DNA from 2 places in the Thiorhodovibrio litoralis genome. Region 1 is predicted to be linked to the other one. Evidence: predicted binding sites of a transcription regulator. Region 1 holds the regulator's gene; the other holds the start of a gene.
What was found. Region 1 encodes FNR, which switches genes on or off when oxygen is low (the NO sensors DNR and NnrR bind a similar motif). Its sites were predicted from a motif close to TTGATNTANATCAA; they were not measured.

Region 1 (4,462 bases):
TTGATAATGAAGTGGCTGGCAATGGCGGCGAAATAGCCGGCTGCGATATGGGGTGCCCATTTGAGGTGGCCAAAGAAGGTATACATCCCTTTCGACTGGCCCATCAGCGCCACGCCAGCGGCGGAGCCGATTGAGAGCAGGCTGCCGCCGATACCGGCGGTCAGGGTCACCAGCAGCCACTGCCCGTGGCTCATCTCGGGGTTCATGGTCAGTACCGCGAACATCACTGGAATATTGTCGACTACGGCTGAAAGAAGCCCGACCAAGGTGTTGGCGATGGTTGGCCCCATGCCGTCGTAGGCGAAATGGCTGACCAGCGACAGATAACCGATAAAGCCCAAGCCGCCAACGCACAGCACCACGCCGTAGAAAAACAGCAGAGTGTCCCATTCGGCGCGCGCCACTTTGTTAAAGAAGTTAAAGGGGATGCTGTCGACGATGTTTCCGGCACGCACGGTCGCGAGCTCACCGGTGCGATTGAGGTAGTAGCCGAAAAAGCCCAGGTAGGCCAGCCCGGTCATCATGCCCAGCACCGGCGGCAGATGGTAGTAGTTGTGGAAGCTCACCGCCGTGGCGATGGTTGCCATGAACAGCAGCACAACGCGGATGGCACCGCGTTTCATGCGCACGCGCTCGTCGCTGGCGGCGGGCTTGATGTTGGGAATTTCCTTGTGCATGAACCAGGCCGGCACCAAAAAGCTGATCAACGATGGAATGAACAAGCGGAAGAATTCGGCGAAGGGCACAAGGCCTTTCTGCCATACCATCAGGGTTGTGATGTCTCCGAACGGGCTAAAGGCACCGCCCGAGTTGGCGGCGATGACGATATTGATGCAAGCCAAGCCGACAAACTTCGGATTGTCCGCGCCGACCGCCATCACCACCGCGCACATCAGCAGTGCCGTGGTCAGATTGTCCGCCACCGGCGAGATGAGAAAGGCCATGAAGCCGGTCATCCAAAATAAAGTGCGGTAGCTAAAGCCCATGCGCAGCAGCCAGGAGCGCAAGGCGTCGAAGACGAGGCGCTCCTCCATGGTGTTGATATAGGTCATGGCGGCGAGCAGGAAGAGAAACAGCTCGCCATACTCCATGATGTTGTGCCGCACCGCTTCGGCCGGCGCATGTGACGAGCCATGGTGGGTGGAATAGTAGTAAGCCACCAGCAGCCAGATGAGGCCCGCCGCTAGCATGACCGGCTTGGATTTGGGGAGATGGGTGAACTCCTCGGTCATCACCAGGCCATAGGCGACGACAAAAATCAGCAGCGAGGTGAAGCCGACCCAGGTGGTGGTCAGATCCAGATGCGCGGCGCCAGACTCGGATGCCAGCAGAGCGCCGGAGAAGAACAACAGCAAGGTCGCCAACAGTGCAGTCGGGATGCTGATGGCCGGTCGCCCGATGCCGGGGAGGGCAGGTAGAAACCGCGAGGGCCGATTGCGAAGCTCGTGCATAACGAAAAACCCTGAGAAAAAACCGCAAATTTTAGCTGGTTTCGCGACAGCTTGTTTGGTTGCGCGCAATGCCGGCGAGATCCTCGAGCCTTGGCATGTTGCGAACTTGAACATGCTTGCGGTCGACATCCAGCAGGCGTTCGTCCTGAAAGCGGGTAAAGAGCCGGCTGACGGTCTCGACTGCCAGACCGAGGTAGTTGCCGATTTCATGGCGCGACATGCTCAGGTGGAAATCCGTTGTCGAAAGGCCCCGTTTCCCGAGTCGTTGCGACAGGCTCACCAGAAACGCAGCCAGGCGCTCCTCGGCATTGCGTTTGCCAAGCAGCATCAGCAGTTCGGATTCCTCGACGATCTCTTTGCTCAACAGCCGATAGAGCTGATGTTGCAGCGAGGGCAGGGTGGCGGCCAGTTCCTCAAGCCGCTTGAAGGGAACTTCGCAAATCGCCGAGGTCTCGAGAACCCGTGCCGAGCAAGAGTGAAAGTCCTGATCGATCGCATCCAGGCCGATTAGCTCGCCCGGCAGGTGGAAGCCGAGCACTTGTTCTCCGCCCTCAGGGCTTGGCGTATAGGTCTTGACCGATCCGGTCTTAACCACGAACAGCGACTGAAAACGTTCGCCGCCCTGAAAAATGTGTTCGCCACGATGCAGAGGGCGCGAGCGCTTGACCACGCTCTCCAGTCGTTCGACATCCTCGCTCGCCAGACCCATCGGCAAACAGAGCGCGTTGAGCGAGCAGTTGCGACAAGCCACCCGGATATTTTCAAACGAGATAATCTTTTCCTGACTCAAAGCGCTCCACTCCGTCTCGATTTTTTGCCATTGTGCAGCTGTCATTGACGGAGATCAAGAGACGCGAGCTGATCGACGCGCCGAATCAGCCGCCAGGGCATGCGCCAAACCATCCGGGTGCGCGCATTTGGCAGGTCAAAAATGGCGGGCAAAAAAAAAGCCGCGCCCACAGGGCGCGGCCTCATGCATCAAGCAAATGACTGCCTGAAGCGCCAGCTCGCGAGCGGTCTGCTCGCGAGAGGGCAGGTCAAGTCAACTTACTTGGACTCACCGCTGTTTGCCGGAGCGGCAGGAGCCGGCGCGCCATAGGGAGCACCGTAAGGAGCCGGAGGCGCATAGCCATAGCCCGGGCCGTAGCCGCCGCCGTAGGGTTGGCCATAGCCATAGGGGGCGTAGCCGTAGCCATAGTTGTCACGGCCATAGCCGTAACCGCGACCGCGACCATAACCGCGACCACCGCCACCGCCGGACATGCTGAAGTCCATGTTGCCATAACCGTCACCGAACATGTCACCGAGGCCATCGCCCCAGCCGTTGTTGTTGTAGCCGCCAGGGCCACCCCAACCGGGACCCCACCAAGCCTGCGCGGTACCCATCGAGAACGCAGCTGCGCCTACAATTGCTGCAGCGCCAAGCACTTTTGAAAACTTTCTCATTGTCTCTCTCCTGAATGGTTACGTCTTGCGGGATAAGCGGTTTATGTCACAACGAAACCGGGACTGCTTAAACGACCCAGGCTTTCTTGCCAAGGTTGGTCGCGTGGGCCGAGCCGTTGTCGTCAGTTGGCTCTTGCCCGTCCGACCGCTCCCGCGGCCCCGAGTTGCGTATTCGCCAAAGCGAATGGTCCCCGAGTATACGTGCAGGTTCCGAACTTGTGAAGTACCGTTCATGTCCCGTTGGCAAAAGTTTGCAATGCCAATTGTCACGAGGATGCCAAGGAGTGGCCGCGCGACATCGCTGCGCCCACGGGCGAAAACCCAGCACTAGCGGGCACTGCCGGGGCCCTTGCGCAGCGTGCGCGAAACGCGGGATTGAAATCGGGGCAGGCGAATATTGTGCTTGCTTTTCCGCGCTATTCGCGTATGGTGCACCCCAAGATGCAGCGCCCTCCGGTAGGTGCTGCCCGCTCTCACGGATGTCCGCCTTACCGCCCGCCCGTTGATCGCACACCTTAGGCACTACAAGTTCGCCAACGTTATTACCCCGACGCCTATACCGGCCCAGCCTGAATTCTGGGTAGGCCACCCAGATATCTTCAGGAGTTTCCATGTCATTTTCCGACCTCGGCCTGTCGGCCGAACTGCTGCGCGCTGTCGAAGCGCAAGGCTATACCCAGCCCACACCGATTCAACGTCAGGCCATCCCGGCTGTCCTCGACGGTCGCGATGTAATGGCCGGCGCCCAGACCGGCACCGGCAAGACGGCCGCCTTCACCTTGCCGCTGTTGCAACGCCTGAGCGAAAGCTCCCAGCCGACCACACAAGACTCCTCAGGCCGCGGCGCGCCCCGCTCACGCAGGCCGCGCGCGCTGGTGCTGACGCCCACGCGCGAACTGGCCGCTCAGGTTGGCGAGAGCGTGCGCGCCTACGGCCAGTTCCTGCCGCTGCGCGCCCTGCAGATTTTTGGCGGTGTCGGCATTGGACCACAAACCAACGAGTTGCGCCGTGGCGTTGATATTCTGGTCGCCACCCCCGGGCGCTTGCTCGACCACGCCGATCAGGGGAATCTGAGTCTGGCTGGAATCGAACTGCTGGTGCTCGACGAGGCCGACCGCATGCTCGACATGGGCTTCATGCCCGCCATCCGCCGCGTGCTCAAGCTGCTGCCGGCAAAGCGCCAGAACTTATTGTTCTCCGCCACCTATTCACGCGAGATCGAGCAGCTGGCCACCGGCCTGCTGACCCATCCTCTGCGCATCGAGGTCGCGCGCCGCAATACCGCGGCCGAGACCGTGCGCCAGCTGGCGCACCCAATCGCCCGCGGCCACAAACGCGCGCTGCTCTCGCACCTGATCGCCAGCGGCGGCTGGGATCAAACCCTGGTCTTCACCCGCACCAAGCATGGCGCCAACCGGCTCGCGCAGCAACTCGAGCGCGATGGCATCAGTGCAGCGGCCATTCATGGCAACAAGAGCCAGAGCGCCCGCACCCGCGCGCTGGCCGATTTCAAACGCGGCGCGGTGCGCACCCTGGTCGCCACCGACATCGCCGCGCGCGGGCTC
Region 2 (4,462 bases), 540 kb from region 1:
AGCACCGGGTCACCCGAATCGCCAAGTTGCTGCAGGGCCTTGCGATCAAGCACGCGAATGACCTGCCCATGGACCGCGATCACTTGCTGCTCGGACAGCCGGCGGGTAATGCGCGACCAGGTCTCAGGTTTGATCGTCAGGCGCGAGGCAAGCGTCGATTTTGGCCAGGCGAGCGTCAGCTGATCCGTGTCTATTGGCAATTCTGCAATCAACCAGCGCGCAAAGCGCACGCTCGCAGAATGCAGCGCCAGATTGTCGATCTCGGCGATCAGCGCGTGCAGGCGTTGGCTCAAGCTGCCGAGCAAGGCAAAGCAGGTCTCGGGCGACTCGCGCAGCATGGCGGTGAAGTCCGCCGCGTCAATGGCGACGAGCTCCGTCGGCACCAGCGCGGCCGCGCAGACAGGGTAGCGGCCGGTGCCCATGAACATCAGCGCCTCGGCAAAGGTCTGGCCGGCGCTGATCAGTTCGATGATCTTCTCTTCGCCCTCGGCCGAGAGGCGAAACAGTCGGATCTGGCCCGAATGAACAAAATAAAAGCATTCGGCCGGATCATCCTGGGTAAACAGCCACTGCCCGGCCTGCACCTGGACAATCTGCGCCTTCGCGCGCAGACGCTCGAGTTGTTGGTCGCTCAGTTGCGCGAGCAGCGGCGCCTGGCGCAGTGCCTCATCGGGTGGCATGACATCCTCCGTGCACCTTGATGCTCAATCTTCCGGCTCCGTGCGATCAATCGGTCGCCAGGAGTTCTCGTCGCGCTCGACCGCATGGACCGCCCAAGCGCGAAACGTCTCCAGACTGCATCCCCCCTCGCAGCGACGGCCTTGGCCCGCCAAGCGGCGGAAGCGCACCTGGGTGACGGGTTCGTTTGCAGCTTGCTCGAGCGCCAGGACTTCGCGGATTTCCCAGTCTTGGCCAAAGCTGCCATTACTGTAGGCTTGACCCACCCGAATCGGCGGCGTTGCGGCGCGGGTGTGGCGCGCTTCCTCAGTCGCCAAAGCAAAAATGCGCTGCAAATCCGGCTCCGAGACATCGATGAAGGAGTCCATCGCGCGCAGCGCGGCGGCAAGATGCCGATGTTCCAGCGGCATGGGCGCGGCCGGCTCTGCAACTGGGGCGCCGCTGTCCTGGTCTCGCCGCCAACGTGCGGGCCAGTTGGCTGGATAACGCCGCCAGTGCCAGGGCGCATTCCAGACCACGGCGAGCAACAGCAAGGTGAGTGCATTGACCGCAACAGGCATCAGCACAAAGCCAAAGCCGAGCGACGTGATGGACGGCCCGCCGATGACGGCCGTCAGCGCGGTGGCACCGCCGGGCGGATGAAGACAGCGCAGTGCATGCATGGCGCCGATGGAGAGTCCCGCCGCGGTGGCCGCGCTCCAGAGATCGGTGCCGAGCCAACGCGCACAGGCCACCCCGATCAGCGCCGAAACAAGATGGCCGCCAAGCAGCGGCCAGGGTTGGGAGAGTGGCCCGTGCGGAACCGCGAACAACAGCACCGCAGAGGAGCCCATGGAGGCAATCAGCCAGGGCAGGGCGGGGTCAACCGCCGGGAACAGCCAAAGCGCAAGCGCCGCCGTGGCCAAAATGCCAACACCACCGCCCAGTGCGGAAATGAGCTGTTCGCGCAGGCTGACGCTGTTCATGGGGCAACTCCTCGGCCTGGGTTCAGGCGGCGAGTGCGAGTTTGAGATCCGCGTGCGGATCGCCATTGGTCAAGCGCAGATCATAAGCGGCTTGCAGACGGGCAAATACGCCCGGGGTGATGAATGCCGGCGGCTGAGGGCCGAGGTTGATGCCTTTCACGCCCAGATGCAACAGCGTTAGCAGCACCGCCACGGCTTTTTGTTCAAACCAGCTGATGACCAGAGTCAGAGGCAGATCATTGACCGTGCACTTCAGCGCCTCGGCCAGGGCTACCGCCACCATGATGGCGCCATAGGCATCGTTGCACTGGCCCATGTCCAGTAACCGCGGTAGGCCGAGATGCTCGCCGTAGGCGTGATCGCGAATGCGATACTTGCCGCAGCCGAGTGTGAGAATGAAGGAGTCGGCTGGCGTGGCGGCGGCATAATCGGTGAAATAGTTGCGCCCCTTCTCGGCACCGTCACAGCCGCCGATGACGAAGAAATGGCTGATCTGTCCGGCTTTGATGGCGTCGAGAATCGTACCGGCCTGCTCGAGCAGCACCTGGCGATGGTAGCCCACCGGCTGCTCCACGCCGAGTCGCTGTTCGCATGGCGGGCAGGTACGCGCAGCGGCGATTACGGCGGAGAAATCGCCGTTTTTGATGTGCTGACCGTCCGGGACCGCCACCGCATTGGTGGTGAACAGCCGCTCGCGATAGCTCTCGGGGGGGATCAGCACGCAATTGGTGGTGCCGACGATGGGACCGGGAAAATCGGCGAATTCTTTTTTCTGATCCTGCCAGGCGCCACCATAGTGGCCGGCGAGATTGGGATGCGCCTGAAATTTGCTGTACATGTGCGCCGGCAGCATCTCGCCATGGGTGTAGACCTTGATGTCGGTGTCTTCGAGCTGTTCGAGCAGTTGCCACAGATCGAGCAGATCATGGCCGGTGATCAGGATGCCCGGGCCGGCTAAGGTGCCCTCGCGGACCCGGGTCGGGCGGGGCGCGCCGAAGGTGGCGATATGGCCCTCATCGAGCAGTTGCATGACACGCAGATTCTTTTCGCCGCATTCCAGACAATAGTGCAGCAGGGTGTCTTCATCGAAATTCACGTTGGTCATGGTCGCGAACAGGGCTTCTTCGATGAAGGCTGAGACCGTCTCATCGGACTGTCCAAGCCGGCGCGCATGGTGGGCATAGGCGGCCATGCCTTTGAGGCCGAAAATCAGCAGTTCCTGCAAGGACTGCACATCTTCGCTCTTGCCGCAGACGCCGGGGCTGGTCACACAGGCAGATTGACGAAAGGTTTGCTCGCATTGATTACAGAACATGGACGCACTCCGGTGGCAGTGAGGAGAGACAGGAACAATCGCGCGCGGCGCAGGCCAGCAATTGGCCTTCGCTGCGCGACAGCGGAGTACAGTCTGCAACCAGGCTCGGGGAGATGGCCTTGATCCGAGTCAAGCGGGTCAGGCGGCCAGGCTGATCGGTGCAAGCCTGCAACTGGACCGGGATCGGAATCAACGGCCTTCCCAACCTGGAAACAAGGTCGGCGTCTCCAACCTATGTTTGCGAGGCTACATCTAGGTTCACTTAGCTGAAGGCCTGCTCTTTTGCTGGGGGGCAACGAGGCGCCTGGTCGCACAAGCAAGAGACCAGCAGGCGCAACGGAACCTAAAGCACCATGGCAGGAGAGCAGCGCATCATCGGGTGGCATGACATGCCCCCCCCGCGTCGATGGTTAATCCTCCAGCGACGCTCTCAGCAGCAATGCGGAGAAGCCCATGGAGGAAATCAATTGGCATGCTGCTCAAACTTTCCTCCGGCGGAATCAGGTCGGACATCGGTGGCGCGGACAGCCGCAGCATCCGATTGCCACCGCGCTGAAACTGATAATCCACCGTCAGGATCTCCGCTATCCAGCCGCTGGCTTCGGCTTGGTCGATGACAGCGGGCAGATGCGCCGATTCCGCGCCTGCGAGCGTGAGCAGGGGAAAGACGCGAACCTCGCGACTGACGCGCATCAGCTCTGTGATCGCCTCGCGATGCGCAGCGGCATCGATGTGCTCCGAATAGGTGAACAATAGGTGGGACACCAGGGCCAGATCAAAACGACCGGCGGGAAAAGGCAGATGCGGCAGCTTGGCGGCAACATAGCCAGCAACCCTGGATCGTTAGGCCCGAATTGCGAAACCCGACGCAGGCAGATCCGATTGCCTTGTGTCATGCTCATCGCATCAGGGCCAAAAGGATGAAGCGGAAGCCAATTATGCGCAATACGAACCTCTATCCCATATTTAACATTTCCACGCCGAAAATCGGCGTAAGTCATTGAAGTTTTCTCTGGAGAGAAAATAATATCCCGCCGGATCAGTGACTTGAAACTGGCGACCCAAATGTAGTGCCATAATATTACGGAGCCCCATTGACGCGCGCGCCCGCGCAGCGGAGCATGCGTGCATGTACATTCGCCGCACCACCATCAAGAGCCGACGCACTGGTCAGCCGTACTTCACCTATCGGCTGGTGGAGTCGGTGCGCGAAGCCGGGCGGGTGCGCCAGCGCACGGTGCTGAATCTCGGCCGTCACTTCGAGGTCCCGCGCGGGCAATGGCCGGCCTTGGCACGGCGCATTGAGGCCTTGGTGGGCGGGCAGTCGGAGCTGTTCATTGACCTCGATGCCCGTTGGGAGCCGCTGGCGCAACAGTTGGCGGCGCAGGTGATTCGCGCCCGCGCGGGGGAGGATCCCTCCGAGGGGAGCGCGCCCAACTTCCAACGGGTCGATGTCGAGACAGTCGATGTGGTGCGCCCGCGCAGTGTCGCGGTCGAGCATGTC

Region 2: the regulator FNR is predicted to act here: its motif matches at 3,078-3,091, upstream of hcp (hydroxylamine reductase).

Annotation. Positions count from the first base shown of each region.
Region 1 is NZ_CP121473.1:3,133,438-3,137,899, reverse strand. Features, by position in the region: gene nhaD (sodium:proton antiporter NhaD) at 1-1,451, opposite strand, end outside; gene fnr (fumarate/nitrate reduction transcriptional regulator Fnr) at 1,483-2,241, opposite strand; gene Thiosp_RS13915 (sulfur globule family protein) at 2,499-2,897, opposite strand; gene Thiosp_RS13910 (DEAD/DEAH box helicase) at 3,509-4,462, shown strand, end outside.
Region 2 is NZ_CP121473.1:3,675,757-3,680,218, reverse strand. Features, by position in the region: gene Thiosp_RS16545 (Crp/Fnr family transcriptional regulator) at 1-680, opposite strand, end outside; gene Thiosp_RS16540 (HPP family protein) at 705-1,643, opposite strand; gene hcp (hydroxylamine reductase) at 1,666-2,958, opposite strand; gene Thiosp_RS16530 (hypothetical protein) at 3,331-3,723, opposite strand; gene Thiosp_RS16525 (IS1634 family transposase) at 4,088-4,462, shown strand, end outside.